DNA from 3 places in the Citrobacter sp. LJND-P06 genome. Region 1 is predicted to be linked to each of the others. Evidence: predicted binding sites of a transcription regulator. Region 1 holds the regulator's gene; each other region holds the start of a gene.
The links. The regulator PurR, encoded in region 1, represses purine synthesis genes. The targets are predictions, from matches to a motif close to CANGCAAACGTTTGCNTG.

Region 1 (10,449 bases):
CTCTTTTCCCATGAACAAACAGACTGAACATGACACACGCGAACATCTTCTGGCAACAGGCGAAAAGCTTTGCATGCAGAAAGGCTTCACCGGAATGGGGTTGAGCGAGCTGCTAAAAACCGCCGAAGTGCCGAAGGGTTCGTTTTATCACTATTTTCGCTCTAAAGAAGCGTTTGGCGTCGCGATGCTCGAACGTCACTATGCGGCGTACCATCTGCGTCTGGCAACGCTCCTAGAATCCGGCGCGGGTAATTATCGCGATCGGGTTCTGACGTACTATCAGGAAACCCTGAACCAGTTTTGCCAGCAAGGCAGTATTAGCGGTTGTTTAACCGTTAAACTTTCCGCTGAGGTGTGCGACCTTTCGGAAGATATGCGTACCGCGATGGACAAAGGCGCACGGCACATTACTGCGCTGCTGGCGCAGGCGCTGGAAAAAGGGCGTGAAAGTCACTGTTTGTCGTTTGCCGGGGAACCTCTGCAACAGGCGCAGGTGCTGTATGCCCTGTGGTTAGGGGCGAATCTGCAGGCCAAAATTTCTCGTAGTGCCACCCCGCTGGAAAGCGCGCTGGCACATGTAAAAACCATTGTTGCAACGCCTGCCGTTTAACAGGCGTTTTTATTTACTTCATCACTAGACGACCGGTCTATTCAGGAGTCATCCACCATGTCATCCGAAAAATTATTTACCCCACTGAAAGTCGGTGCCATTACCGCCGCAAACCGCGTATTTATGGCCCCTCTTACCCGTTTGCGCAGCATTGAGCCGGGTGATATTCCGACACCGTTAATGGCGGAGTATTATCGTCAACGCGCAAGTTCGGGGCTTATCATCTCCGAAGCGACCCAGATCTCTGCCCAGGCGAAGGGTTACGCTGGCGCACCAGGGCTGCACAGCCCGGAACAGATTGCCGCATGGAAAAAAATCACTGCCGGTGTTCACGCAGAACAGGGGCATATTGCCGTGCAACTTTGGCACACCGGGCGTATCTCTCACAACAGCCTGCAGCCAAATGGTCAGGCGCCTGTTTCCGCTTCCGCGATCATCGCGAATACCCGTACTTCTCTGCGCGATGAGAATGGTCATGCGACCCGCGTAGATACCTCTATGCCGCGCGCGCTGGAAACCGACGAAATTCCGGGCATCGTGAACGATTTCCGCCAGGCGATTGCGAACGCGCGTGAAGCCGGTTTCGATCTGGTTGAACTGCATTCAGCCCACGGTTATCTGTTGCATCAGTTCCTTTCCCCTTCCTCAAACCACCGTACCGATCAATACGGCGGCAGCGTTGAAAACCGTGCGCGTCTGGTTCTGGAAGTGGTGGATGCCGGTATTCAGGAATGGGGCGCAGACCGCATTGGTATTCGCGTGTCACCAATAGGTTCTTTCCAGAATGTGGATAACGGCCCGAACGAAGAAGCCGACGCGCTGTATCTGATTGAAGAACTGGGCAAACGCGGCATTGCGTATCTGCACATGTCCGAACCGGACTGGGCGGGCGGTCAACCTTATACCGAAGAATTCCGTCGTAAAGTACGTGAACGCTTCCATGGCCCAATTATCGGCGCTGGCGCATACACCCCGGAAAAAGCCGAGGATCTGATCGCCAAAGGGTTGATCGATGCGGTGGCATTTGGTCGTGCCTATATTGCCAACCCGGATCTGGTTGCGCGTCTGCAACGTAAAGCCGAACTCAACCCACAGCGCAGTGAGAGTTTTTATGGCGGTGGCGCGGAAGGCTATACCGACTACCCTACTCTCTGATCCCACCTTCTGTATTCCTTCATTGATAGCGGCGTAAAATCGCCGCTATACTAAAACAACATTTTGAATGTATTGACCATTTTAAAGGGGAACCACAATGCGTTTACTTCATACCATGTTGCGCGTCGGCGATCTGCAACGCTCCATTGATTTTTACACCAACGTGCTGGGCATGAAACTGCTGCGCACCAGCGAAAACACCGAATACAAATATTCTCTGGCATTCGTCGGTTACGGTGAAGAACGTGATGAAGCGGTGATTGAGCTGACCTATAACTGGGGCGTCGGCAAGTATGAGCTGGGTACCGCGTACGGTCATATCGCCCTGAGTGTGGATAACGCCGCCGAAGCCTGCGAGCGCATTCGCCAAAATGGCGGCAACGTCACCCGTGAAGCAGGCCCGGTCAAAGGCGGCAGCACGGTGATTGCGTTTGTTGAAGATCCGGACGGTTACAAAATCGAACTGATCGAAGAGAAAGACGCAGGTCGCGGTCTGGGCAACTGATTTCCTTCCGGGTGCAGACCCCTGCGCCCGTTGTTTTACTGCATCCCGGCACAAAATTTGGCATAATGCGCGCTGCAATTTTTCTGTATTAAGAGACCCTGATGTCCGATAACGCTCAACTTTCCGGTCTGTGTGACCGTTTTCGTGGTTTTTATCCTGTCGTAATAGATGTCGAAACGGCCGGGTTTAACGCCAAAACCGATGCGCTGCTTGAGATCGCCGCCATCACACTGAAAATGGATGAACAAGGCTGGTTGATGCCGGACACGACGCTGCATTTTCATGTCGAACCGTTTGAAGGGGCAAACTTACAGCCTGAGGCGCTGGCCTTTAACGGCATCGATCCGTCGAATCCACTGCGCGGCGCCGTCAGCGAGTACGACGCGTTGCACGCAATATTCAAAATGGTGCGCAAAGGCATTAAAGACAGCGGTTGCAACCGGGCCATCATGGTTGCCCACAATGCCACCTTCGACCACGGCTTTATGATGGCCGCAGCGGAACGCGCATCGTTGAAGCGTAATCCGTTCCATCCTTTCGTGACCTTCGATACCGCGGCACTCAGCGGTCTGGCGCTGGGGCAAACCGTATTGTCAAAAGCCTGTCTGGCGGCAGGTATGGAGTTTGATGGCGCCCAGGCGCACTCCGCGCTCTATGACACCGAACGCACTGCAATCCTGTTTTGCGAAATTGTGAACCGCTGGAAACGCCTTGGCGGGTGGCCGCTACCGCTACCGGAAGACGCGTAATCATTTTATTCAGGACGGGTAACGTGACTAGTCCTGATATAGGTTGACACTTTTCAGCCTTAAAACGCCTGATGAACTTCATCGGGCGTTTTGTATTTTAACGACAGATGGGGTCGCCGTGTGTTGTAAATCTCTACCGACTCCCTGACCATCTTTCTCGCCTGCTCAATATCTTCTGGCCTGACGAGAAGATATTCCATTTTTAATATCCCGTTTACCCGTTCCGCCAGCGCATTCTGATAGCAGTCATATCCATCCGTCATCGAGCAGATGACGCCGTAACGTTCATGCAGCGCCTGATATTCTGTTGAACAGTACTGGATACCCCGGTCTGAGTGATGTATCAGTGGGGCTGTTGTACGCCTGCTCACCAGTGCCATTTTGAGTGCGGTGGCCACATGCCGGGTATGCAGACTTTCATGTACATGATATCCCACTATTTTTCGCGACCAGACATCGGTTACCAGACTGACATACGCCGTTCCCTGACGCAGTGGAAGATACGTGATATCCGCGACCCATATCTGTTCCGGATGGCTGGCAACAACCTGATGTTCACCTGACTTCAATAAGTTAGGGTGACAATAAAAGCGATGATGGCTGTTCGTCGTTTTATGATAGGCCCGCTTCGGCATCACCAGTAAATGCGAGCAACGCAGTATCCGGAACAGACGGTCACGGCCAACATACAGCGCCGGGTCTGCTTGTTGTCGCAGCAGATAATGCAATTTACGCGTGCCCAGCCGGGGCTGTTGCAACCGGATGGTCGTCACCTGTTCAATGATGTTCCTGGCCTGAATTTCCCGGCCACGCTCACGCTGCAAAGACTGATACCATGCCTGCCGGCTAATCCCCAGGAACCGGCAGGCACGTGTTACTGTGAGTCCCGGCGTTTGTGTTTGCGTGATAAGACGTCCAACTGCTTTTTTGTCAGAGTCGCTCCGAACTCCGTATTCATAACTTTCACAACCGCTTCAAAAAACTGTGCTTTGATTTCTGATTCAGCGAGTTGCTGCTCGAGTTCTTTAATTCGCTGTTCGGGGGTGAGAGGCATTTTAGGCATGTTAACTCCGCATGCTCTGACAGGAGAGGAGGAACGCCAGTCGAGTTGACCATATTTGCGCAGCCATGCCATGACTGTGTAGCTACCCTGAATACCGTAGCGATCTTGCGCCTGGCGGTAAGTCATTTCACCTTTTTCGACCTGTTCAACAACGGCCAGTTTAAAGGATAGTGGGTAATCGCGTTGTGTGCGTTTAATGTATTGGTTCATCACATTCTCCTCAGTGTGCGAGTTAAATGTGTCAACGCTATTTAGGACGGGTCAACGCCCATAAAAAAGCGACCAATGAATGGTCGCTTTTTTTATTTCTGCTGATTACTCAGCATCAGGTTCTTCGGTTTTGTATTTCGCCGCAGTTTCTTTAATCAGTTGCTGCAACTCACCGCGCTGATACATTTCGATCAAAATATCACAGCCGCCAACCAGTTCACCATCAACCCACAGTTGCGGGAAGGTTGGCCAGTTTGCATATTTCGGTAATTCCGCGCGAATATCCGGGTTCTGCAGGATATCAACATAGGCAAAACGCTCGCCACAGGCAGACAACGCCTGGACAGCCTGTGCGGAGAAACCACAGCTAGGCAGTTTTGGAGAACCTTTCATGTACAGGAGAATCGGGTTTTCAGCGATCTGGCGCTGGATTTTTTCGATAGTGGTGCTCATTGTCTTGCTTCCTTTAACTTCTTTTACGGCAGTAGTCTGACATTGTAGCGGGTCAGACTGGCAACGGAAAATAACATTTTCATTACGCTTTATTATTTTATCCCCTGGTGCGATAAGTTGCATTCTCTATATTCCTTATCCTGTGAAACAACACACCCAGGACTCTCCGCTGACCATTTTTAGTCCGCGCTGTCGATTTTTTTTGCAGTCGCTTACGAAACGAGGTTTTAAATGATAAAAGCGATTAACTTTCTGTGCTTTTATAGATTAGAATCGACAGGTTTTGTAAATCACACGCAGGCATGATAGCCGCCTGCATTAACCAGAGGACTGCTCAGTGGCGCGAATAAACCGGATTTCGATCACGCTCTGTGCTTTGCTTTTTTCGACACTCTCTTTCACATCCCCGGCTAATGCTTCCCGGCAAACCAGGGAGACGCCTGCGGTTTCTCATGTAACGAAAACGGCAGATAAACATAAGAACGCGACGGCCAGTAAAAAAACAACCAAAACCAGTCAGAAAACCGTCAAAAAAACCGTTAACAAAACCAGCGTAAAAACGGTCTCTTCGGCCAAAAAACGCACCACCACGCCCGCAAAAACCACCAAAACCGCACATCGCCGCGTCTCCTCCACAACAGCAAAAACAGCCGCCGTCACCTGGAGCGAAAAGTGCACGCCACGCAAAGGCCGCAAGCCCCATTGCGTGAAGGTGAAAGAAACCGCGCCAGTTTCGCTTGCTGATGCACATAAGGTCAGAGTACAGAAAGCGACCAAAACGGCGATGTCCACATTGATGAATCAGATTGGCAAACCGTATCACTGGGGCGGCACGTCGCCACGCACCGGTTTTGATTGCAGCGGTCTGGTCTATTACGCCTATAAAGATCTGGTGAAGTTCCGTATTCCGCGTACAGCCAATGAAATGTACCACCTTCGCGATGCCTCACCGATTGAGCGTGATGAACTGATGAATGGCGATCTGGTCTTCTTCCGAACCCAGGGGCGCGGTACCGCGGATCACGTCGGCGTGTATGTCGGCAATGGTAAATTTATCCAGTCCCCCCGTTCAGGGCAGGAAATTCAGATAACCTCATTGAGCGAAGATTACTGGCAACGCCACTATGTCGGCGCCCGCCGCGTCATGACGCCAAAAACCATTCGTTAATTTCTTACCCTGTTTGTTACGCAACAGGGTAAGTTCTTCTTTTGCATCACCTTTCAATTTGCTACCCTATCCTTACGTACTTTATGGCTATTGTACGTACCCATATTAATAATAAGGAGAGAAGCAATGTCGTTCGAATTACCTGCATTACCGTATGCCAAAGACGCCCTGGCACCTCACATTTCCGCTGAGACGCTGGAATATCACTACGGCAAACATCACCAAACCTATGTAACGAATCTTAATAACCTGATCAAAGGTACCGCCTTTGAAGGTAAATCGCTGGAAGAGATCGTCCGTAGTTCAGAAGGTGGCGTATTCAATAACGCAGCCCAGGTCTGGAACCACACGTTCTACTGGAACTGCCTGGCCCCGAACGCGGGCGGTGAACCAACCGGTAAACTGGCTGACGCTATCGCTGCGTCCTTCGGTAGCTTTGCTGAGTTCAAAGCACAGTTCACCGATGCTGCAATTAAAAACTTCGGTTCCGGCTGGACCTGGCTGGTAAAAGGGACTGATGGCAAACTGGCTATCGTTTCTACGTCCAACGCGGGTACTCCGCTGACCACGGATGCCACCCCGCTGATGACCGTTGACGTGTGGGAACATGCTTACTACATCGACTACCGTAATGCCCGTCCTGGCTACCTGGAGCATTTCTGGGCGCTGGTAAACTGGGAATTCGTTGCGAAGAACTTCGCGGCGTAAATACGACAACGCAGAAGGGAAACCTTCTGCGTTTTTATTTTCAACTCAGTCGTTTAGTTGGCGACATATGCCGTTTCAGGTTGCCTTCTCGCTGAAACAAAGACCAGCAATAACGCCAGCCCTGCCACAATGGCGCCCATCACCGGAACAAAGCTATATCCCAGACCGCCGGAAATCACCGCGCCACCTGCCGCCGCGCCTAACGCATTCCCAAGATTAAATGCCCCAATATTCACCGATGAAGACAACCCCGGCGCCTCACTGGCAACACGCATCACGCGCATCTGCAAAGGCGGTACGACGGCAAATGTTGCCGCGCCCCACACGACCATACTGAACGCAGCGCCCAGGTCATTGCGCGCCAGGAAAGGAATCGCCAGCATGATAACCATCAGCAGCAGTAAGAAACCTTTCAGCGTACCGTTGACGGAACGATCGGCCAGTTTGCCGCCTAAATAGTTGCCGATCGAAAATCCGACGCCGATCAGAACTAACATGGCGGTGACAAATGCCGGCGTAGCATGGGCGATGTTTTGCAGAACGGGGGAAATATAGGTGTAGAGGGTAAACATTGCCCCCGCCCCCAGCACAGTGGTGAGCAGCGCAGAAAGCACCTGCGGACGTAATAAGACCGCCAGTTCTTTACGCACATCGGGGCGTTCCCCTGCTCCCCCTTTCGGCAGAGAGAAGAATAAACTGAGCATCGCAATCACCCCCAGCCCGGCCGTTGCTAAAAAGGACATCCGCCAGCCAATGGTTTCCCCAAGCCATGTAGCGGCAGGTACGCCGCCGATGTTTGCAATGGTCAGCCCCATAAACATCGTCGCCACGGCGCTGGCCTGTTTATGTTTCGGCACCACGCTGGCCGCCACGACCGAACCCAATCCGAAAAACGCGCCATGATTTAGGCTGGTCAAAATGCGCGATAGCATCAAGGTGGTGTAATCCGGCGCAATGGCCGACAGGACGTTGCCCAGCGTAAAAATGGCCATCAGAAAAATCAACGCATTACGACGAGCCCGGTGTGAAAGCAGCAGGGTCATCAACGGCGCGCCCACCATCACGCCCACCGCATAAGCGCTAATGAGCATCCCGGCGGCGGGAATAGAGACATTCACGCCATGCGCAATGACGGGCAACAGCCCCATTGGAGAGAATTCCGTGGTTCCAATACCAAATGCGCCAATCGCAAGCGCCAGTAAGGGGTAATTGATTTTCATACGTCGACTCCGCTGACCGTGCCGCGAAGCGACACCCGATAAGAGCCAAAAGCATGACATCAATCACAAAAATAATAAAGTTAACAGAATGGCAAAAGACTTTTGCTGATTGAGTAACAATGAAGGGGTAACGAAATGAGGGAGAGCACGCTCCCTCACGGTAAATCAGTGCAGTGCGGCGGTCAGACCACCCGCGACGATCAAGCCCAGAACAATAATAGTGGTTACTAATGAAAACTTCAGATCGGTGCTCATCAAATTTGCTCCTTTTTATTCCCACACAAAAAGTGATATTGCGCATTTTTACACACTTGGATGTAAAAATCTCCCAGGATTTATATTGATAACCACTTTTAACTCTTCCCCTTTTCGTCAAGATCAGACAAAATTCCACGCTTACTTGATTAGTGTACCGGCCATTGACCCCCTCCTGACGTTTCGTGTCGTTTTCCCGGCGTGCCGCAACCCTGATGTTGCGATAAGGGTGTGTAGAGGCAAACGTTTACCTACAGTATTTTCAGGAGTTTGGATATGGTCTGGAGTGAAATGTAATGGCAACAATTAAAGATGTAGCGAAGCGAGCAAACGTTTCCACTACAACCGTATCACATGTAATTAACAAGACGCGTTTTGTCGCAGAAGAGACGCGCAATGCTGTCTGGGCTGCTATCAAAGAATTGCACTACTCCCCGAGTGCCGTCGCCCGCAGCCTGAAGGTGAATCACACCAAATCTATCGGCCTGCTGGCAACTAGCAGTGAAGCCGCTTATTTCGCTGAGATTATTGAAGCCGTTGAGAAAAACTGCTTCCAGAAAGGCTACACCCTGATTCTTGGCAATGCCTGGAATAATCTCGAAAAACAACGGGCCTACCTTTCCATGATGGCGCAAAAGCGTGTGGATGGTCTGCTGGTCATGTGTTCGGAATACCCGGAGTCCCTGCTCTCCATGCTTGAAGAGTATCGCCATATTCCTATGGTGGTTATGGATTGGGGCGAAGCGAAAGCTGACTTTACCGATACGGTCATTGATAACGCGTTCGAAGGCGGTTATATGGCCGGTCGTTATCTGGTCGAGCGCGGTCATCGTGAGATTGGCGTCATTCCTGGCCCAATGGAACGTAACACGGGTGCTGGCCGCCTGGCGGGCTTTATGAAGGCGATGGACGAAGCGCTGATAAAAGTGCCGGAAAACTGGATAGTTCAGGGCGATTTTGAACCCGAGTCTGGTTATCGTGCAATGCAGCAGATCCTCTCTCAGACCCATCGCCCCACAGCGGTATTCTGCGGTGGTGACATCATGGCAATGGGGGCGCTGTGCGCTGCCGACGAAATGGGTTTGCGCGTACCGCAAGATATTTCGGTGATCGGTTATGACAATGTGCGCAACGCGCGCTATTTCACCCCCGCACTGACCACGATTCACCAGCCGAAAGACTCACTGGGCGAAACGGCCTTTAATATGTTGTTAGACCGAATCGTCAACAAGCGTGAAGAGTCGCAGTCTATTGAAGTCCACCCGCGACTGATCGAACGTCGTTCGGTTGCTGATGGTCCGTTCCGCGACTATCGTCGTTAAGCCTCCCCTGCGGGAACCTCTTCAGGTTCTCGCAGCCACTCTTTATTCAGCGTTTCACTGTCACCTAAATACTCCAGCAGCCAGGCTAATGCGGGCGAGGTGTCATTTTGCTGCCAGGTCAGGCAACATGCCGCATCCGGGAATGGATTCTCCAGGGTTAATGCGACCCATTTGCCGCTGTCGATCCACGGTTTTGCAAAATGCGTAGGCACCATACCGACACATAACCCGGCGGAAAGGCAGGTCGCTGACGACTCCCAATCCGGTACGATCACCCGTTTTTGGTTATCCAGCAGCCAGGTAATACGTTTAGGCAGTGTCCGTGAGGTGTCTTCACGAACCAGCGACGGCCAGTTGCGCAACGTATCATCACTCAAAGGGCCGGGCATCGTCGCCAGAGGATGATGACGTGCCACCACACAGCTCCAGCTCAACATTCCCATATCGCGAAAGGTATAGCGCCCACCGACGGGGATAGCCTGCGTCGCCCCAATCGCCAGTTCCACGCGTCCGTCGGACAGCGCATCCCAGACGCCGTTGAACACTTCCTGAGAAACAATCAGCTCAACATCATCAAAATGACGGTAGAAATCGACAATCATCTGCCGGGTGCGATCTGCCCGCACAATATTGTCCACCGCGATGGAGAGCTGTCCTCGCCAGCCGTTAGCAATTTGTTGGCACTGCTGGCGGGTGATCTGCATTTTTTTGATAACAGAGCGACCTTCTTTTAAAAACCAGGCACCCGCGGGCGTCAATTCCACATCCCGATGGCGTCGTTCAAACAAGGGCACCGCCAGCCACTCTTCCAGTTGACGTACGGTGTAGCTGACTGCAGAAGGCACGCGATGCAGCTCCTGGGCGGCGGAACTGAAGCTGCCATTGCGCGCGACAGCATCAACAACTTCAAGGGAATATTCTGACCACATATTCTGCCTACAAAAATTTTGAACTCAGTAGACAAATATTAGCGTTTCACAACAGGAATTTCACTCCCTACACTCTGCGGCCATGTCTTACTGATAAAAAAA
Region 2 (10,449 bases), 870 kb from region 1:
GCACAAATTGATAACTCCTTGATATTTAGTAGCACAAATCATTAAAAACCCGCCAACACAGCAGTGCCAATAAAAGTTAATATTCACATGCTGAATAATTAGCAGGCTATCCCCGTCAGAATTCATGTCGCCTGGCGACGCGTGAATTTTTCAGGGTAAATCTATCAAGGAACAATGATGACTATAAAAACAACAGCGCTGGCGGCATCGATCGGCGCAGCAGTGGCATTGACGTCTTTCGCCTCTCAGGCGGAAATCACGGTTCTGAAACAGGATCCTCAGGCGGGCGATCCTCTGAGCCGTCTCAACTTCACCGTTGGCGGGAGTATCCGTCCGCAGTTCCAGAATATGGCTGGCGATGACGGTGCGAATGGGTATAAGCGTAATGGGTTTGACGGCGGTACACGTTTCCGTTTCGCGGCCGATTACTACCTGTTTGATGACATTAGCTGGGTCAGCTACTACGAGCTGGGCGTGAACTTCCCGGCGATGTTCAACTGGGACAACCACTACGCGGATGGTGCTCACGACACGACCCGTCGTATGCTGTACACCGGTCTGAAAAGTGATACCTGGGGTACGCTGACCTTCGGTCAACAGAACAGCATTTACTATGATGTGGTCGGGGCGAAAACCGATATCTGGGACTACGACATGATCGGTCAGGCACCGGGTAACGGGATTAACGGCGACTATGATGGTTCGTATCGTACCCGTAAATCGCTAAAATATAAGAAAACGGTAGGGGATGTTGATCTCTACGCGTCCTATCTGTTCAGCGACGACTACAACCCGAACAATGGCCTGAAATACAAACGTAAAGGCGGCGGCTCTCTGGGTGTGGATTATCACATCACAGACGATCTGACCTGGGGTACGGCGTGGAACTACACCCGTGCGGAAATGCGTGGCAACGACAGCAAAACCTACGACCAGAACATCGTCGGTACGGCATTTAGCTGGAAACCTGACAACTGGACGTTCTCCATGGGCGGCGGCTGGTATCAGAACTTCATGACCACCAAAAAAGTGTCTGTTAACGATTACTTTGCCGGTGATGCGTGGGGTCTGGAATACTTTGCGGGCTATACATTCCCGATTGGTCAGTATGCGGTTAAATCCATCCAGCCTTACTTTATGGGCGATCGTATTGAATACGTGAATGGTCGTGATTATCTGCGTACCGACAACGGCGTGGGGATTAGCTTCCAACTGGATTATGGTTTCCGTGTTGATTACGAACACGTATTTACCTCCAGCACCGACGACCTGGGTGATATGAACCTGGTGCGTCTGCGTTACGACTTCTAAGTCTGACACTGTGCCCGGTGTTACCGGGCCTACAAAATATATGCCGGATAAGGCCATTGCTGCCATCCGGCATTTTTTTAGTGGCTTAGCCACTCTCCGACGTCATCAAACGTGCCGCGAAAAACAATTTTCTCTGCTTTCTTTTCGAGCTGATAGCGATACATCGGGTCGTAATACTCTTCCAGCAGCGGTACCAGCCAACTGAAATGCGCCTCGGTGCTGCCGGTGCTCTGCTGTTCAGCCAGGGCAATATCGAGCGCAGTGGTCAATTCTTTAAATCGTTGCAGACCCAGCCGACGCTGAATGGCTGACAGCCCGTGGTGCAGATATTCGCTGTATTCCAGCCAGCCGCGCTCTTCGCCATACGCGTGAGTAAAGTCATGATGCATGCGCACGAAATACTCTTCACGCAGCCGTTCCAGACGCAACTCAAAGGGATCGTTGACCACCGCAATGACCGCCTGTGCCATACGCTCACGCAAACATTCCGGCAGATGGTTCGAACCAATCATCCGGCCTTCGTCCTCCAGCACCCAGGAACGCGGCGCCTGGCGCGCATCGACCTTGAGCAACTCACTTGCCAGCAGGTTTTCAAAACTGGCCTGACTGAGTTGCGGCTGCAAAGTGCGGCCAAATGAGGAGCCGCGATGGTGCGCCAGGCCTTCGAGATCGATACCGTTGGGCTGCTGTTGTACCAGTTGCGTCTTGCCGCTGCCGGTACAGCCGCCAATTAAGGTGATGGGCTTTTGCACCAGCTCTTCGGTGAGGCGGATAGCAGACTGGCGTAACGCTTTATAGCCGCCATGGATCAGCGGGTAGTCAATGCCTGACGCGTGCAGCCACTGCTGGACAATGTGCGAGCGTTGACCGCCGCGTGCGCAGCAAAGATAGCCGGTGGGCCGTTGTTGACATGCTTCTCGCCAGCCATCCAGCCGCTGTTGGCGACGTTCGCCGGACACCAGTTCATGACCGAGTTTGAGTGCGGCTTCTGGCCCCTGGCGCTTATAGCAGGTGCCGACGGCGGCGCGCTCTTCATCATTCATCAAGGGCAGGTTAATGGCTGCGGGCATGGCGCCCTGGGTAAATTCGCCTGGGGCGCGTACATCGATTAAAGGCGTGTCGGCGGTGAGGATCGCGCGATAATCCGTTCCATCGTTCATGGGAGATCCTGATAAAACAAAACAGCAATGGGCAGGATTTTACGCGCTGAGGGAGGGGCCGGGAAAGGAGAAGTTCTATTTCCCGGCATTTTTCTGGGTTATATCAGCTTACTTTGCGCCCAAATGATGCCGCTGGCGTAGTCTGGCGGCAGTAATGGCGCCAGTGCTTCCAGCGTGGCGTTAAGGCGTGCGGTGTCGCTGTCGGTCAGATTCAGGTGTCCCACCTTACGTCCCGGGCGAACTTCTTTGTCGTACCAGTGCAGATGCACTAACGGCAGTTTCAGCCAGTCATAATTCAGAGGCGTGCCAATCAAATTCACCATCACCGATGGGCTGTTCACCACCGGCGTCGGTAATGGTAGTCCCGTAATGGCGCGCAGGTGCAGTTCGAACTGACTGATGCTGGCGCCGTTTTGCGTCCAGTGCCCGCTGTTATGCACGCGTGGGGCCAGTTCGTTGATCAACAGCCCTTCTGAGGTGATAAAACACTCCATCGCCATCACGCCAACGTAACCCAACTCCTGCATGATGGCAGAAAGCATGGCTTCCGCCTGTTCCTGCAATCGGGTGTTAGCCTGCGGGAACGCCACGCTGGTACGCAGAATTCCGTCCTGATGCAGGTTGTGGGTCAGCGGATAAAATACGGTGCTGCCGTCGTGCCCGCGTGCGCCAACTAATGACACTTCCCCGGAGAAGTTGATCCCCTGCTCGACAATGCACTCGCCGTAGCAGTCATTCGGGAGTTGGTCGGTTTCATCATGGCGTAAGCGCCACTGTCCGCGACCGTCATAACCTCCGACGCGGCGTTTAACAATCGCCAGTTCGCCAAGCGTGTCGAAAATGTGCGGCCATTCGTCGCTGGCGGCCAGCAATTGCCACGGTGCGGTGGCAAGGGAGAGTTTGTCAAAAAGCTGCTTTTGCGTGAGGCGGTCAGCGATAATTGGGAACACATCGCGGTTGACGAAGGCCGGGTGGCGCGCCAGTTCGCGGGTCAACGCGGTTTCTGGCCAGCGCTCAATTTCTGCGGTAATCACGCTTTGCTGAAAAGGAACGGCGGCAGGTTCGGCGTCCAGTCCCACTGGCCAGACGGCTATCCCTAACGGTTCACCGGCCTGGCGCAGCATCCGCCCTAACTGACCGTTGCCGAGCACGCAGACCTGCTTCATGCCGCACCCCGCGGATCTGGATTCTCCAGCACCTCATCCGTTTGTGCTTTACGCCAGTCATTCAGGCGCTGATGCAACGCGCTGTCATGGATCGCCAGAATTTGTGCTGCCAGCAGTGCTGCGTTCGCCGCGCCCGCTTTGCCAATCGCCAGCGTGCCGACCGGAATACCGCGTGGCATCTGAACAATAGAGTAGAGGCTGTCAACGCCGCTCAGTGCCGCGCTCTGTACCGGAACGCCCAGTACGGGCACCAGCGTCTTCGCCGCAATCATGCCCGGCAAATGTGCGGCACCGCCAGCACCGGCAATAATCACCTGAAAACCGTTCTCTTCGGCGCTTTCGGCGAAGCTGAATAATTTGTCGGGGGTGCGGTGAGCGGAAACAACTTCAACGTGGTGTGGAACGTTCAGGATTTCAAAGATTTCGGCGGCAAACTGCATGGTAGCCCAGTCGCTTTTGGACCCCATCACGATGGCGACACGCGCCGGATTATTGCGGGAAGACATGCGTCTGAAAACTCCTGTGGTGCGGGACACACTGCTTTTGAGGCCACAGAGAATAGCATGATAATCCGGCAAGGAAAACGGTTGCGCGGTTAAAGTTACGGCGAATAGCTGTGAGAATTTAAAACGGGAAGGCGATCAGTTCGACGTTTTCCGGCGTGACTTTTACCATTGAGCCTTCGTGGTGCCAGGCGCCTAAAACGACACGAAACGCGGGTTTTCCGTTGACCGTGAGTTCATGCACCGCCGGGCGATGGGTATGACCGTGAATCAACCACTGAACCTGATGTTTTTCCATCTCGGCTACCACGGCCTGCTGATTAACATCCATGATTTCCAGCGATTTACTGCGGTTGGCGGATTTGCTGCCAGCCCGCATTTTGGCGGCAATACGGCTACGAATAAACAACGGCAGGGCAAGAAACAGCGTTTGCAGCCAGGGTTTATGCACTTTGGCGCGAAACGCCTGATAACCGGCATCGTCGGTACACAAGGTATCGCCATGCATGATCAACACGCGTCTGCCGTACAGGTCAGGTACTTTTTCCTGCGCCAGCAGGGTCATGCCGCTTTCACGGGCAAAACGTTTTCCGAGCAGAAAGTCGCGGTTGCCGTGAATAAAAAAACAGGGCACGCCGGAATCGACCACCGCGTTAATGGCTGCAGCTATCTCGTGGTGCAGGGGATTGGGATCGTCGTCGCCTATCCAGGCTTCGAAAAGATCGCCCAAAATGTACAGTGCGTCTGCCTGACGCGCTTCACCGGCTAAAAAACGCAGAAAACCGGCGGTGATCGCCGGTTCTTCTGTGCAGAGGTGAAGATCTGCAATAAACAGTGTCGCCACGATTACTCGCTGACGGTCACGTTTTCGACGATGACGTCTTCTTTTGGTACGTCCTGATGCATGCCGCTGCGACCGGTGGACACCGCTTTGATTTTGTCTACAACGTCCATGCCTTCAACAACTTCAGCGAATACGCAGTAGCCCCAGCCCTGCATGCTTTCAGCAGAGAAGTTCAGGAAGTCGTTGTCGACTACGTTGATAAAGAACTGGGCAGTTGCGGAGTGCGGAGCCTGAGTACGCGCCATTGCCAGCGTACCACGGGTGTTTTTCAGACCGTTGTTGGCTTCGTTTTTGATAGCGTCTTTGGTGTCTTTTTGCTTCATGCCCGGTTCAAAACCGCCGCCCTGAATCATAAAACCATTAATGACACGGTGGAAAATGGTGTTGTTGTAAAAACCTTCGCGGCAGTAGTCCAGGAAGTTTTTAACTGTTTCAGGTGCTTTGTCATCAAAGGTTTTGATTACGATATCGCCGTGATTAGTGTGGAAAGTAACCATTTTTGCATCCTGTTTCGATATAGTGGTGCTTCGACCCAACGCTGGGTCACAGATAGTGGGGTGTTATAGCATAACCGTAAGACGGGATCATCTTGCAATGTGTGCTGATTCCAGTCTGAATTATGGGTATTATACAGACTTTATTATCCACACACGTCTATACGGAATCTTCGATGTTAAAAATCTTTAATACACTGACGCGCCAGAAAGAGGAATTTAAGCCTATTCATGCCGGGGAAATCGGCATGTACGTGTGTGGTATTACCGTTTACGATCTCTGTCATATTGGTCACGGACGTACATTTGTTGCCTTCGATGTGGTGGCGCGCTACCTGCGTTACCTCGGCTACAAACTGAAATACGTGCGTAACATTACCGATATCGATGACAAAATCATTAAGCGTGCCAACGAAAACGGCGAAAACTTTGTGGCACTGGTCGATCGCATGATTGCCGAGATGCACAACGATTTTGATGCGTTAAACATTTTGCGCCCGGATCTCGAGCCGCGTGCAACGCACCATATCCACGAAATCATTGAAATTACTGAACAGTTGATTGCCAAAGGTCATGCCTATGTGGCTGACAACGGCGACGTGATGTTTGATGTTCCAACAGACCCGAACTATGGCCTGCTGTCACGTCAGGATCTCGACCAGCTCCAGGCAGGGGCGCGTGTGGATGTCGTTGACGTGAAACGCAACCCGATGGACTTCGTGTTGTGGAAGATGTCGAAAGAGGGCGAGCCGAGCTGGCCGTCGCCGTGGGGCGCAGGGCGTCCGGGCTGGCACATTGAATGTTCGGCGATGAACTGCAAACAGTTGGGCAACCATTTTGATATTCACGGCGGTGGTTCTGACCTGATGTTCCCGCATCATGAAAACGAAATCGCTCAGTCGACTTGCGCGCATGATGGCGAGTACGTGAACTACTGGATGCACTCCGGCATGGTGATGATTGACCGCGAGAAAATGTCTAAATCTCTGGGCAATTTCTTCACCGTGCGCGACGTGTTGAAATACTACGACGCCGAAACCATTCGCTACTTCCTGATGTCCGGCCACTATCGTAGCCAGTTGAACTACAGCGAAGAGAACCTGAAACAGGCACGCTCGGCGCTGGAACGTCTTTACACTGCGCTGCGCGGTACGGACAAATCCGTTGCTCCTGCGGGTGGCGACGCGTTTGAAGCGCGCTTTGTTGAGGCGATGAACGACGATTTCAACACGCCGGAAGCCTACTCGGTATTGTTTGATATGGCGCGTGAAGTGAATCGCCTGAAGGGTGAAGATATGGCGGCGGCGAACGCGATGGCCTCGCATCTGCGTAAGCTTTCTGGCGTGCTGGGTCTGCTGGAACAAGATCCCGAAGCGTTCCTGCAAAGCGGCGCGCAGGCAGACGATGGCGAAGTTGCTGAGATTGAAGCGTTGATTCAACAGCGTCTCGATGCCCGTAAAGCGAAAGACTGGGCGGCGGCAGATGCGGCGCGTGACCGTCTGAACGAGATGGGGATCGTGCTGGAAGATGGCCCGCAAGGCACCACCTGGCGTCGTAAATAATGGTCTGGTGCCGGATGCGCTGATGCGTGTCCGGCCGACAAAGTATGATCCGCTTGTAGGCCGGGTAAGACGAAGCCGTCACCCGGCTTTTTAACGTCTACGCCACCACAACATTCCCATCACCACCACACCCGGTAACCACACCCACATCAACTCAGACAACATCACCTGATGCCCGTACGGCGTGGCATAGCGTGAGAGCGCAAACGGCGCGACTTTGATCACCTGCCAGGGGGCGAAGAAGCGTTCGTCAGACCAGGGCCACAGCCAGCCAACACCTTTTCCACCGGTGGTGATTGAATCCAGCAAACTGTGCGACAGCAGTGACACCGTCAGGAACAGCCAGCAGCGAACCAGTCCCGCTCTAAACCATCGTCGCCCGATCAGAACGCATAAAAAGGGCACGACAAAGGCAAATAGCAGCGAGTGGGTAAAACCACGATGGCCAAATACGTTGCCATAGGCAATCCCAAACTTAAACGCCAGTACGTCAGCATCGGGCAGCATCGACAGCACGATCCCGGCAAACAGCAGGCGAGGGGGAATAACCTTGAGGCCGAGGCCGACTCCAAGACAAAGAGGAACGGCAGCGTGGGTAACAATGGTTGGCATGAGGTTCGCTTCGTATGAAAAACAACATGCTAACAGTTTACGGTTTACTGTGAAGGGACGATGAAGTTAATTATCTGAAATAGGGGAAACTGGCCGGATAAGGGGTTAACCGTCATCCGGCACCAGAGATTACGCGACGACGTTAATGCTGTGCCCTTCATAGCTCACGGTGTGTCCCGCGACGATTTTGCAGCGTTTACGGGTTTCTACCGCGCCATCGACCTTGACTAAACCTTCAGCAATGGCAATTTTCGCCTGGGCGCCGCTTTCACACCAGCCTTCCAGTTTGAGCAAATCGCACAGCTCTACGTGCGGGTGCTTGCCTAAAGAAAAATTCGCCATATTAATTACCTTGTGGATCGTGATATTCAACACACGCCTGCAGCGTGTTTTCGATAAGGGTTGCGACGGTCATCGGACCGACGCCGCCGGGCACTGGCGTGATGTATGACGCACGTGCCGCCGCGTCGTCAAAGACGACGTCGCCGACAACTTTACCATTTTCCAGACGGTTAATGCCGACATCAATCACGATGGCGCCTTCTTTAATCCACTCACCGGGAATAAATCCGGGTTTACCGACGGCCACAATCAGCAGATCGGCATTTTCGACGTGATGACGCAGGTTTTTGGTAAAGCGGTGAGTGACGGTGGTGGTGCAGCCTGCCAGCAGCAGTTCCATGCTCATCGGGCGACCGACGATGTTGGATGCGCCAATGACTACGGCATTTAGCCCGTAGGTATCGATATTGTAACGCTCAAGCAGGGTAACAATACCGCGCGGGGTACACGGACGCAGACGCGGTGCGCGCTGGCACAAACGACCTACGTTGTACGGATGAAAGCCATCCACGTCTTTGTCGGGCGCAATGCGCTCAAGCACTTTAACGTTGTCGATGCCCGCCGGTAACGGCAGTTGCACCAGAATACCGTCGATGGTGTTGTCTGCATTAAGCGTATCGATAAGCTCAAGCAGTTCCGCCTCGCTGGTAGTTTCAGGCAGGTCATATGAGCGGGAGACGAACCCCACCTCTTCACAGGCTTTGCGCTTGCTTGCGACATAAATTTGCGAAGCCGGGTTGCTACCTACCAGCACAACAGCCAGTCCTGGGGCGCGAAGTCCGGCCGCTAAACGTGCCTGAACTTTTTGAGCAACCTCAGAGCGCACCTGCTGCGCAATCGTTTTACCGTCAATAATCTTTGCTACCATCAGAGAGAGGATTCCATCTGTTACGTTAAGTCAAAGGGGATGTGACTATTTTGTCAGAAGCGGGGCGCGCTGTCAGTTTTCGTTTGCATCTTTAGATGCGATCGCGGCTGTTCGGCCTTCGGGTTGTGGCTCAGTTTCATGGCAAAGAGCGTCACATTTATGTACCTGGATTAATCAAAATTAACCTGGTCGAAACAATTCATCACCCTGGCATTTTGAGAATGAATTCCCCAAAAACCAGAGTGTTATCTGCATCAGAACCCTTTTCTATATAAAAATTCCCAGGAAATTTCCTATGTCTCAATAGGAAATGGCGCGGGTCAATAAAAGAGTTTGTGGGTATTTTTCATTTGTTGAAAAGTTTAATTTGGCGCTGTGACGAATTGTCATGTTTATAAAGATTAATTAGTGAATCTACTACTCAACAGAGTTAAATGCAAGATTAACTAATATCTTTATGAATATATCTTTACAGGATGTAGAGATAATTTGCCTGACATTTTATGTCGATATTGATTCAACCGGATCCAGCAGGAAGCCGGAACCGAAATGTGTAAATACAAGGGAAACTCATGAAACTTAAATTAATGACCTCTTCAGTTATTGCTGGCCTGATGCTTGTTGCGGGTTCCGCTATTGCTGCTCCGGTAAGCGTTAACGGCGGCACCGTTCACTTTGTCGGTGAGCTGACCAATGCCGGATGTGCTGTTAGCACCGATTCGTCGGATCAGACAGTGACACTGGGCCAGTACCGTACGGCTACCTTTAGCGCAGTGGGTGACACCACAGCACTGATCCCATTCACCATTGTCCTGAATGACTGTGACCCCAAAATAGCGGCGACTGCTTCTGTTGCGTTTTCCGGTCAAAGCGACCTGACTAACGATGCTCTGCTGGCGGTTGTTTCTTCCGATAACAGCACAACGGCAGGCGGTGTGGGTATCGAAATTCTGGACAACAAATCGACTCCGTTGAAGCCAGATGGCGCGACGTTCTCAACGGCTCAGGCACTGATAGACGGCACGAACACCCTCAATTTCTCCGCTCGCTATAAAGCCACCTCAGCAACCACAACGCCGGGTCAGGCTAATGCTGATGCTACCTTCATCATGAAGTACGAATAAGCATTCAGGTTTGAACAAGGATGATAAGTGCCTCAACGGATGAGGCAATATCGGGGATGATAAGGGATGTGGGTGATGATAAGGAAAGGCGTTGCGTTGGCGGGAGTGCTCTGCGCAATGTCTGTCAATGCGCACGCGGAAACACTGGATCACGGGAGTGTCCATTTGCGTGGAAAACTGGTGAACGGTGCCTGCACAGTCGCTTCGGAAAGTGAGGATTTGCGGGTGCAAATGGGGCAATACCGCACGAATATGTTTGCGGGCCCCGGCAGTTTCGCCCCCGTCAGTGTGCCTTTCTCGTTACGCTTAACGTCATGCAGTTCGGATGTTTACGACCACGTCGGCATTGCGTTTTCAGGTGTCACACCTGCAGAAGATCCACAGGTATTCCTTGCCAGCGGCGAGGCCGGTTCTGGAGAAGGTGTCGGTCTTGCATTATTTGATGAGGAACAACGGCAAATTA
Region 3 (10,449 bases), 1.7 Mb from region 1:
ATCAGGAACAGCTGGAGATGTCGCTCGAAGAGATCATCGAATATGTGCGTGTTGCGGCGCTGCTGTGCCACGACACCTTCACGCGTCAGCAGCCAACCGCGCCGGAAGTGCGCAAACCGACCCTGCACTAAGAACAAAACGCCAAGGAGAGTGTTATGAGCGAACTATCCCTGCAAGAATACCTGCGTCGTCGCCAGGCATTGCTGGCGCAAATGCCGTCAGGCAGTGCGGCGCTGATTTTCGCCGCGCCAGAAGCGACGCGTAGCGCGGACAGTGAATATCCGTATCGCCAAAGTAGCGACTTCTGGTATTTCACCGGTTTTAATGAACCGGAAGCTGTGCTGGTGCTGATTAAAAGCGATGACACTCATAACCACAGCGTTTTGTTTAACCGGGTTCGCGACCTGACTGCGGAGATCTGGTTTGGTCGTCGTCTTGGGCAGGATGCCGCGCCAGAAAAGCTGGGCGTGGATCGCGCACTGGCGTTCAGCGAGATTAACCAGCAACTCTTCCAACTGCTTAATGGCCTGGATGTGGTGTATCACGCGCAAGGCGAGTATGCCTGGGCGGATGAAATTGTCTTTACCGCGCTGGATAAACTGCGCAAAGGGGCGCGTCAGAATCTGAAAGCGCCCGCGACGCTCACCGACTGGCGCCCGATGGTGCATGAGATGCGCCTGTTTAAATCCGCAGAAGAAATCGCCGTCATGCGGCGTGCCGGAGAGGTAAGCGCACTGGCGCATACGCGGGCGATGGAGAAATGCCGTCCGGGCATGTTTGAGTATCAACTGGAAGGGGAGATTCATCACGAATTTACCCGTCACGGCGCACGTTATCCTTCCTATAACACCATCGTTGGCAGCGGCGCAAATGGCTGCATCCTGCATTACACCGAAAATGAAAGCGAAATGCGCGATGGCTCGCTGGTGTTGATTGACGCCGGATGTGAATACAAAGGGTATGCCGGAGACATCACGCGAACCTTCCCGGTCAACGGCAAATTCACGCCCGCTCAGCGCGAGATTTACGACATTGTGCTGGCGTCGCTGGAAACCAGTTTACGTCTGTATCGCCCGGGCACCTCCATTCAGGACGTGACCGGCGAGGTGGTGCGCATTATGGTAACTGGCCTGGTGAAACTGGGTATCCTGAAGGGCGAAATCGATCAACTGATCGCCGATAACGCCCATCGTCCTTTCTTTATGCATGGCCTGAGTCACTGGCTGGGGCTGGATGTGCATGATGTCGGCACCTATGGTAAGGATCGCTCCCGTCTGCTTGAGCCAGGTATGGTTCTGACCGTTGAACCTGGTCTTTACATCGCGCCGGATGCCGACGTACCGGAAGCGTATCGCGGTATTGGTATCCGAATTGAAGATGACATCGTCATCACACAAACCGGTAACGAAAACCTGACCGCCAGCGTAGTGAAAAACGCGGACGACATCGAAGCCTTAATGGCTGCGGCGCGTCAACAATGAGCGTGATTATCGTAGGCGGCGGGATGGCCGGCGCGACGCTGGCGCTGGCAATATCTCAATTGAGTCATGGCAAACTGCCGGTGCATCTGATTGAAGCGACGGCGCCTGAAGCACAGGATCACCCCGGTTTCGACTCCCGGGCGATAGCTCTGGCGGCAGGGACTTGTCAGCAACTGGCACGGATGGGTATCTGGCAGGCGATTGCCGATTGCGCAACGGCCATCAATACCGTTCACGTTAGCGATCGCGGGCATGCCGGGTTTGTGACCCTGGATGCGCAAGATTATCGTATTGCGGCGTTAGGACAGGTCGTTGAGTTGCACGATGTCGGTCAGCGTTTGTTCGGACTGTTGCGCAAAGCACCGGGCGTGACGCTGCATTGCCCCGCTCGCGTTGCGACGGTTTCGCGCACGCAGGAGCAGGTCAATGTCACGCTGGAAAACGGTAATGTGATTACCGGCGACGTTTTGGTTGCGGCTGATGGCACGCGTTCTGCGCTGGCAACGGCCTGCGGCGTGGACTGGCAGCAAACGCCATACGAACAATTAGCGGTCATCGCCAACGTGGCTGTCTCTGTGCCTCATGAAGGTCGTGCATTTGAGCGCTTTACCCGGCATGGCCCACTGGCGATGTTGCCAATGTCTGCCGGGCGCTGCTCACTGGTGTGGTGTCATCCGCTGGAGCGACGTGAAGAGGTGATGGCCTGGTCCGATGAACAGTTTTGCCATGAATTGCAGAACGCATTTGGCTGGCGACTGGGACGTATTACCCAGGCGGGGAAACGCAGCGCCTATCCGCTTTCGCTGACGACGGCGGTCAAAGCCGTCACCCATCGTACGGTGCTGGTGGGAAATGCCGCGCAGACACTGCACCCTATCGCCGGACAAGGTTTTAATCTTGGATTGCGCGATGTGATGAGTCTTGCCGAAACGCTGACCCAGGCAGGGCAAGCTGGCGAAGACATCGGCGAATATCGCGTGCTGTCGCGTTATCAACAACGTCGACAGGCAGACCGTGAAACAACAATTGGCGTGACGAACAGTCTGGTTTATCTGTTTGCCAACCACTGGGCGCCGCTGGTTGTCGGACGCAATATCGGGTTGATGGCAATGGAATTATTGACACCGGCACGCGATGTGCTGGCGGAGCGGACCCTGGGTTGGGTAGCGCGTTAAATATGACCTGTAGGCCGCAGAACCTGGCAGGCCTGATAAGCGTAGCGCCATCGGGCAACTAACAATGCCGGATGGCGGCTTCGCCTTATCCGGCCTACGGTTTTTGAGAGTCCCATTTTCGAGGAACAAACAGTGCAAAGTGTTGATGTAGCTATTGTGGGTGGCGGCATGGTGGGTCTGGCCGTCGCCTGCGGCTTACAGGGTAGCGGCTTACGTGTCGCCGTGCTGGAACAGCATGTCCCTCAGCCACTGGAAAATGATGCTCCACCGGCGCTTCGCGTGTCGGCCATTAATGCTGCCAGTGAAAAATTGCTCACGCGTCTCGGCGTGTGGTCAGATATCGTTGCCCGTCGGGCCAGTTGCTATCACGGCATGGAAGTCTGGGACAAAGACAGCTTTGGACGCATTGCGTTCGATGATAAAAGCATGGGCTACAGCCATCTTGGGCATATCGTTGAAAATACGGTGATCCACTACGCTCTGTGGCAAAAAGCGCAGCAATCCTCGGATGTTACGCTGATGGCTCCCGCAGAACTGCAGCAGGTGGCCTGGGGGGAAAATGAAACGTTTCTGACCCTGAAAGATGGCTCGATGTTAACTGCTCGCCTGGTGGTTGGGGCAGACGGCGCAAACTCCTGGCTGCGCAGTAAAGCAGATATTCCGCTGACCTTCTGGGACTATCGCCACCATGCGCTGGTCGCGACTATTCGTACCGAAGAGGCGCATGATGCCGTTGCTCGCCAGGCGTTTCATGGCGAAGGTATTCTCGCATTTCTGCCCCTCGTCGATCCGCATCTTTGCTCTATTGTCTGGTCGCTTTCGCCGCAAGAGGCTGAGCGGATGCAACATGCGAGCGAAGAGGAATTCAACCGGGCATTGAATATTGCGTTTGATAACCGTCTCGGGTTGTGTCGCGTGGAAAGCGAACGTCAGGTCTTCCCGCTGACGGGGCGCTATGCGCGCCAGTTTGCCGCCCATCGTCTGGCACTGGTCGGTGATGCCGCCCACACCATCCATCCGCTGGCGGGGCAGGGAGTTAACCTCGGCTTTATGGATGCTGCGGAACTTATCGACGAACTGAAGCGCTTGCAGCGCCAGGGCAAAGATATTGGTCAATATCTGTATTTGCGTCGTTATGAGCGTAGCCGTAAGCACAGTGCCGCCATGATGCTGGCAGGTATGCAAGGTTTTCGCGAGCTGTTTGCTGGGGAGAATCCGGCGAAGAAATTGCTGCGCGACATTGGTCTGAAACTGGCCGATACCCTCCCTGGTGTAAAACCGCAACTTATCCGTCAGGCGATGGGACTGAATGATTTGCCTGAGTGGCTTCGTTAAGAAATTTCGCCCCCGCTTCTAAGAGTTTGAGACCCGTCACACTTTCTTCTCCCGGCCTTCGCGCCGGGGGACTCCTCTCATTTGAAATAATCTAATTCCACGCCGTTTTTCGCATTAGATTTTTTTATATCATGATTTTCTCTCGTCTCGATTTTTGACATTTTTTTAGAATTTAATATCGATAATCTCGATGGATTGCGCTTGTGGTTTGCATGTTATAGGTCTGTTAATTATATTTTTGGTTTTTTGTTCTGTGGTCTGCTTTGCCGTTTTTTGGCATAAGCTAATGTGATAGTTAATTTTACCTTATGGTTAAGCGCCAGTTTCGGTGGTAAGTTCAATGGAAAAGAGAACGTTTGCGTTGAGGCCATAACGTGGCTTCGATGACGGGTTTCGTGGCGTAAATTTCATCACGAAATGGTTGTAAGCCCTGCTTATTCAACGAGGAAAAGATGGCTCAACAGACTCCTTTGTACGAACAACACACGTTATGTGGCGCACGAATGGTCGATTTCCATGGCTGGATGATGCCGCTGCATTACGGTTCCCAGCTCGATGAGCATCATGCTGTGCGCACCGATGCCGGTATGTTTGATGTTTCGCATATGACGATTGTCGATCTGCGAGGCAGCCGCACCCGGGAGTTTTTGCGTTATCTGCTGGCAAATGACGTGGCAAAGCTAACGAAAACCGGGAAAGCCCTCTACTCCGGTATGCTTAATGCCTCGGGCGGCGTGATAGATGACCTTATCGTCTACTACTTCACTGAAGATTTCTTCCGCCTCGTTGTTAACTCCGCCACCCGCGAAAAAGACCTCTCCTGGATTTCCCAACACGCCGAACCTTATGCCATCGACATTACCGTCCGTGACGATCTGTCGTTGATTGCCGTACAGGGGCCAAACGGGCAGGCGAAAGCAGCCGCGTTGTTTACTGAAGAACAGCGTCGCGCAGTCGACGGGATGAAACCGTTCTTTGGCGTCCAGGCGGGCGATCTCTTCATTGCGACAACCGGTTATACCGGTGAAGCGGGCTATGAAATCGCCATGCCAAATGAAAAGGCGGCAGATTTCTGGCGTGCGCTGGTGGAAGCAGGCGTGAAGCCGTGTGGTCTGGGCGCGCGTGATACGTTGCGTCTGGAAGCAGGCATGAACCTGTACAGCCAGGAGATGGACGAAAGCATTTCTCCATTAGCCGCCAACATGGGCTGGACTATTGCCTGGGAACCGACCGACCGTGATTTTATCGGTCGCGAAGCGCTGGAAACGCAGCGTGAAAAAGGGCACGAGCAGTTGGTCGGTCTTATCATGACGGAAAAAGGCGTGTTGCGTAATGAGTTGCCGGTTCGCTTTATCGATGCGCAGGGCAACACGCAGGAAGGCATTATCACCAGCGGCACTTTCTCTCCGACGCTGGGTTACAGCATTGCGCTGGCGCGAGTGCCAGCGGGCATTGGTGAAACGGCGATTGTGCAGATCCGTAACCGCGAGATGCCGGTAAAAGTAACGAAACCTGTTTTTGTGCGTAACGGCAAAGCCGTCGCGTGATTCATCCTTTTTTGGAGATTGATTGATGAGCAACGTACCTGCAGAACTGAAATACAGCAAAGAACACGAATGGCTGCGTAAAGAAGCGGACGGTACTTACACCGTGGGCATTACCGAGCACGCTCAGGAACTGTTGGGCGACATGGTGTTTGTCGATCTGCCAGACGTCGGCAGCACCGTTAGCGCAGGCGATGATTGCGCGGTCGCAGAGTCCGTCAAAGCGGCCTCTGATATTTATGCGCCGGTAGGAGGCGAGATCGTGGCCGTTAACGACGCGCTCAGCGACTCTCCGGAGCTTATCAACAGCGAACCGTATGCGGGCGGCTGGATTTTCAAAATCAAAGCCAACGACGCGAGCGAAATCGACGCGCTGCTGGATGCCACTGCATACGAAGCCCTGTTAGAAGACGAATAAATACGCTTCATACTTCGCGCTGCAGGCGCGTTGGCTGCGCTCGTTCACCCCAGTCACGTACTTATGTACGTTCCTGGGGATTCACTGACTTGCCGCCTTCCTGCAACGCGAATTATTTTGCGTATTCAGGTAAGTAGAGACACCTACGATTCACTGCACGTTTCAGGAACCATCGCCCATGACACAGACGTTAAGCCAGCTTGAAAACAGCGGCGCTTTCATTGAACGCCACATCGGACCGGACGCTGCGCAACAGCAAGAAATGCTGAATGCCGTTGGCGCCGAGTCGTTAAACGCGCTGATCGGCCAGATTGTGCCGAAAGATATTCAGCTTGCGACCCCGCCGCAGGTGGGTGAAGCTGCGACCGAATATGCTGCGCTGGCAGAACTCAAAGCGATCGCCAGCCGCAATAAGCGCTTCACGTCTTACATCGGCATGGGCTACACCGCCGTGCAATTGCCGCCGGTTATCCTGCGCAATATGTTAGAGAATCCGGGTTGGTACACCGCGTATACGCCATACCAGCCGGAAGTCTCCCAGGGGCGTCTGGAATCGCTGCTCAACTTCCAGCAGGTGACGCTGGATCTGACTGGCCTGGATATGGCTTCTGCGTCTCTGCTCGACGAAGCGACTGCGGCGGCCGAAGCGATGGCCATGGCGAAACGCGTGAGTAAGCTGAAAAACGCTAACCGTTTCTTCGTCGCCTCCGACGTGCATCCTCAAACGCTGGACGTGGTTCGCACCCGTGCGGAAACCTTCGGTTTTGACGTGATCGTCGACGACGCCGCAAAAGTGGTTGATCACCAGGATGTGTTTGGCGTGCTGTTACAGCAGGTGGGCACAACCGGGGAAGTACACGATTACAGCGCGCTGATTACCGAGCTGAAGTCGCGCAAAATTGTGGTCAGCGTCGCCGCCGATTTTATGGCGCTGGTTCTGCTGACCGCACCAGGCAAACAAGGCGCAGATATCGTTTTCGGTTCTGCACAACGCTTTGGCGTGCCGATGGGCTACGGCGGCCCGCATGCGGCATTCTTTGCCGCGAAAGATGAATTCAAACGCTCTATGCCAGGCCGTATTATCGGCGTATCAAAAGATGCGGCGGGCAATACCGCTCTGCGCATGGCGATGCAGACCCGCGAGCAGCATATTCGTCGCGAGAAAGCGAACTCCAACATTTGTACCTCTCAGGTGCTGCTGGCCAATATCGCCAGCCTGTATGCGGTTTATCATGGGCCTGAAGGGCTGAAACGCATTGCAAATCGCATTCATCGCCTGACCGATATTCTGGCAACCGGCCTGCAACAGAAAGGGATGAAGCTGCGCCATGCGCACTACTTTGACACCCTGTGCGTTGAAGTAGCTGACAAAGCTGCGGTGCTGGCGCGCGCGGAAACGGCAGAAATCAATCTGCGTAGCGATATCCACAATGCGGTCGGCATCACGCTGGATGAAACGACCACCCGTGAAAACGTGCTGGCGTTGTTCTCCGTGCTGCTTGGTGAAAACCATGGCCTGAATATCGACACGCTGGACAAAGACGTTGCGTATGACAGCCGTTCTATTCAGGACAGCATGCTGCGTGACGACGAGATCCTGGCGCATCCGGTGTTTAACCGCTATCACAGCGAAACCGAGATGATGCGTTACATGCACTCTCTGGAACGCAAAGATTTGGCGCTGAATCAGGCGATGATCCCACTGGGTTCCTGCACCATGAAGCTGAACGCCGCTGCCGAGATGATCCCGATTACCTGGCCGGAATTTGCTGAACTGCATCCTTTCTGCCCGGCGGATCAGGCTGAAGGGTATCACCAGATGATCAGCCAACTTTCTGACTGGCTGGTTAAACTGACCGGTTACGACGCCGTGTGCATGCAGCCAAACTCAGGTGCGCAGGGTGAATATGCGGGTCTGTTGGCGATTCGTCATTACCACGAGAGCCGCAACGAAGGGCATCGCGATATCTGTCTTATCCCGGCGTCAGCCCACGGTACTAACCCGGCATCCGCGCAAATGGCGGGGATGCAGGTCGTTGTCGTCGCGTGCGACAAACAGGGCAACATCGATCTGGTGGATCTGCGTGAGAAAGCGGAACAGCACGGCGACAGCCTCTCTTGCATCATGGTGACGTACCCGTCCACCCACGGTGTGTATGAAGAGACGATCCGTGAAGTGTGCGAAATCGTTCACCAGTTTGGCGGCCAGGTTTACCTTGACGGCGCAAACATGAACGCGCAGGTCGGTATCACTACGCCAGGCTTTATCGGCGCAGATGTATCGCACCTCAACCTGCATAAAACCTTCTGCATTCCGCACGGCGGTGGCGGCCCAGGTATGGGCCCTATCGGGGTGAAATCGCATCTGGCGCCGTTTGTGCCAGGTCATAGCGTGGTGCAGATCGAAGGCATGCTGACCCGTCAGGGCGCGGTATCTGCGGCTCCGTTCGGTAGCGCTTCTATTCTGCCGATTAGCTGGATGTACATCCGCATGATGGGCGCAGAGGGGCTGAAAAAAGCAAGCCAGGTGGCTATTCTCAATGCTAACTACATTGCCAGCCGTCTGAAAGATGCATACCCGGTGCTGTACACGGGTCGTGATGGCCGCGTGGCGCACGAATGCATTCTCGATATTCGCCCACTGAAAGAAGAGACGGGCATCAGTGAACTGGATATCGCCAAACGCCTGATTGACTACGGTTTCCATGCACCGACCATGTCCTTCCCGGTGGCGGGTACGCTGATGGTGGAACCGACGGAATCCGAAAGCAAGGTTGAACTGGATCGCTTTATCAATGCGATGCTGGCGATTCGTGCCGAAATCGATCGCGTGAAAGCGGGCGAGTGGCCACTGGAAGATAACCCTCTGGTTAACGCGCCGCACACTCAGAATGAGCTGGTGGCGGAGTGGAATCATGGATACACCCGTGAAATCGCCGTGTTCCCGGCGGGCGTAGAGAACAAATACTGGCCGACGGTAAAACGTCTCGACGATGTTTACGGTGACCGTAATCTGTTCTGCTCTTGCGTACCGATGAGCGAATACCAGTAATTTTCCGCTTCAACTATCTTTTAAAGGCGCTTCGGCGCCTTTATTTTTTGGGAGAATAGTATGGCAATCGCACTGGTAACGGGCGGCAGTCGGGGGATCGGGCGCGCAACCGCATTACAACTGGCGACAGAGGGTTACACCGTCGCCGTCAACTTTCATCACAATATCCGCGCGGCAACGGAAGTGGTCAACACGATTGTCGCTGCGGGCGGTAAGGCATTCGCCCTGCGTGCTGACATTAGCGATGAAAGCCAGGTGATGGCGATGTTTGAATCTCTCGATCGTACCGGCGAACCGTTGACGGCGCTGGTGAATAACGCCGGGATTTTATTTGAACAAAGCACGGTAGAAAATCTGACCGCCGAACGGATTAATCGCGTGCTGGCCACTAACGTGACCGGTTATTTCCTCTGTTGCCGGGAGGCCGTGAAGCGAATGTCGCTTAAGCATGGCGGCAAAGGCGGGGCGATTGTGAATGTCTCCTCGGCGGCAGCACGGCTTGGCGCACCTTTCGAGTATGTCGATTACGCTGCGTCGAAAGGGGCGGTAGATACGCTCACCACCGGGCTGGCGCTGGAGGTTGCGGCGCAAGGGATACGTGTGAACTGCGTGCGTCCTGGCCTTATCTATACCGACATGCATGCTTCCGGCGGTGAGCCTGGCAGGGTTGATCGCGTTAAGTCTACGTTACCTATGCAGCGTGGCGGGCAACCGAAAGAGGTGGCTCAGGCGATTGTCTGGCTGTTGAGTGAGAAGGCGTCGTATGTGACGGGCAGTTTTCTTGAGCTGGCGGGTGGCAAATAGTTTTTTGTCGGGTGGCGGCTACGCCTTACCCGACCTACAACGGGATGTGTAGGCTGGATAAGGCGGCAAAAAATTAGCGCGTCTCGCCGTTGCTGGCAATCACCTCTTTATACCAGTTAAAGCTCTTCTTACGTGAGCGTGACATATCGCCAGTGCCGTCGTCATGCTTATTCACATAGATAAAGCCGTAGCGCTTGCTGTACTGTCCGGTGGTGAAAGATACGCAGTCGATGCAGCCCCACGGAGTGTAGCCCATTAGATCCACGCCATCATAGGTCACGGCTTTCATCATTTCTTCGACGTGGGCACGCAGATAGTCGATACGGTAGTCATCGTTGATGCTGCCGTCTTGTTCCACTTTGTCGTAGGCGCCAAACCCGTTTTCCACGATAAACAACGGTTTCTGATAGCGTTCATACAGTTCGCAAAGCGCGTAACGCAGACCCGTCGGGTCAATTTGCCACCCCCAATCCGAGGCTTTCACATGTGGATTTGGGACACTGCCTTCGAAGCCGGAAATGGCATCGCCACTGCCGCCTTCGGCTTTCACGGCGTTGGTCATGTAATAGCTGAAACCAAGATAATCACAGGTTCCTTCACGCAGAACCGCGTCATCTCCTTCTTCCATTTTGATGTTAAA

Region 2: the regulator PurR is predicted to act here: its motif matches at 4,214-4,231, upstream of purE (5-(carboxyamino)imidazole ribonucleotide mutase).
Region 3: the regulator PurR is predicted to act here: its motif matches at 4,337-4,354, upstream of gcvT (glycine cleavage system aminomethyltransferase GcvT).

What each region holds. Positions count from the first base shown of each region.
Region 1 is NZ_CP187317.1:2,487,172-2,497,620, forward strand. Features, by position in the region: gene ACO7SM_RS11900 (TetR/AcrR family transcriptional regulator) at 11-610, shown strand; gene ACO7SM_RS11905 (alkene reductase) at 668-1,765, shown strand; gene gloA (lactoylglutathione lyase) at 1,863-2,270, shown strand; gene rnt (ribonuclease T) at 2,372-3,019, shown strand; one part of gene ACO7SM_RS11920 (IS3 family transposase) at 3,079-3,950, opposite strand; one part of gene ACO7SM_RS11920 (IS3 family transposase) at 3,950-4,292, opposite strand; gene grxD (monothiol glutaredoxin 4) at 4,398-4,745, opposite strand; gene ACO7SM_RS11930 (C40 family peptidase) at 5,083-5,913, shown strand; gene sodB (superoxide dismutase [Fe]) at 6,040-6,621, shown strand; gene ACO7SM_RS11940 (MFS transporter) at 6,675-7,841, opposite strand; gene cydH (cytochrome bd-I accessory subunit CydH) at 8,007-8,096, opposite strand; gene purR (HTH-type transcriptional repressor PurR) at 8,393-9,418, shown strand; gene punR (DNA-binding transcriptional activator PunR) at 9,415-10,347, opposite strand.
Region 2 is NZ_CP187317.1:3,356,439-3,366,887, reverse strand. Features, by position in the region: gene ACO7SM_RS16045 (porin) at 178-1,311, shown strand; gene mnmH (tRNA 2-selenouridine(34) synthase MnmH) at 1,389-2,471, opposite strand; gene purK (5-(carboxyamino)imidazole ribonucleotide synthase) at 2,570-3,637, opposite strand; gene purE (5-(carboxyamino)imidazole ribonucleotide mutase) at 3,634-4,143, opposite strand; gene lpxH (UDP-2,3-diacylglucosamine diphosphatase) at 4,262-4,984, opposite strand; gene ppiB (peptidylprolyl isomerase B) at 4,987-5,481, opposite strand; gene cysS (cysteine--tRNA ligase) at 5,655-7,040, shown strand; gene ACO7SM_RS16010 (metal-dependent hydrolase) at 7,131-7,652, opposite strand; gene ybcJ (ribosome-associated protein YbcJ) at 7,782-7,994, opposite strand; gene folD (bifunctional methylenetetrahydrofolate dehydrogenase/methenyltetrahydrofolate cyclohydrolase FolD) at 7,996-8,862, opposite strand; gene fimA (type 1 fimbrial major subunit FimA) at 9,435-9,986, shown strand; gene fimI (type 1 fimbrial protein subunit FimI) at 10,062-10,449, shown strand, end outside.
Region 3 is NZ_CP187317.1:763,122-773,570, forward strand. Features, by position in the region: gene ACO7SM_RS03690 (YecA/YgfB family protein) at 1-131, shown strand, start outside; gene pepP (Xaa-Pro aminopeptidase) at 156-1,481, shown strand; gene ubiH (2-octaprenyl-6-methoxyphenyl hydroxylase) at 1,478-2,656, shown strand; gene ubiI (FAD-dependent 2-octaprenylphenol hydroxylase) at 2,789-3,991, shown strand; gene gcvT (glycine cleavage system aminomethyltransferase GcvT) at 4,444-5,538, shown strand; gene gcvH (glycine cleavage system protein GcvH) at 5,564-5,953, shown strand; gene gcvP (aminomethyl-transferring glycine dehydrogenase) at 6,132-9,005, shown strand; gene ACO7SM_RS03725 (SDR family oxidoreductase) at 9,066-9,809, shown strand; gene bglA (6-phospho-beta-glucosidase BglA) at 9,883-10,449, opposite strand, start outside.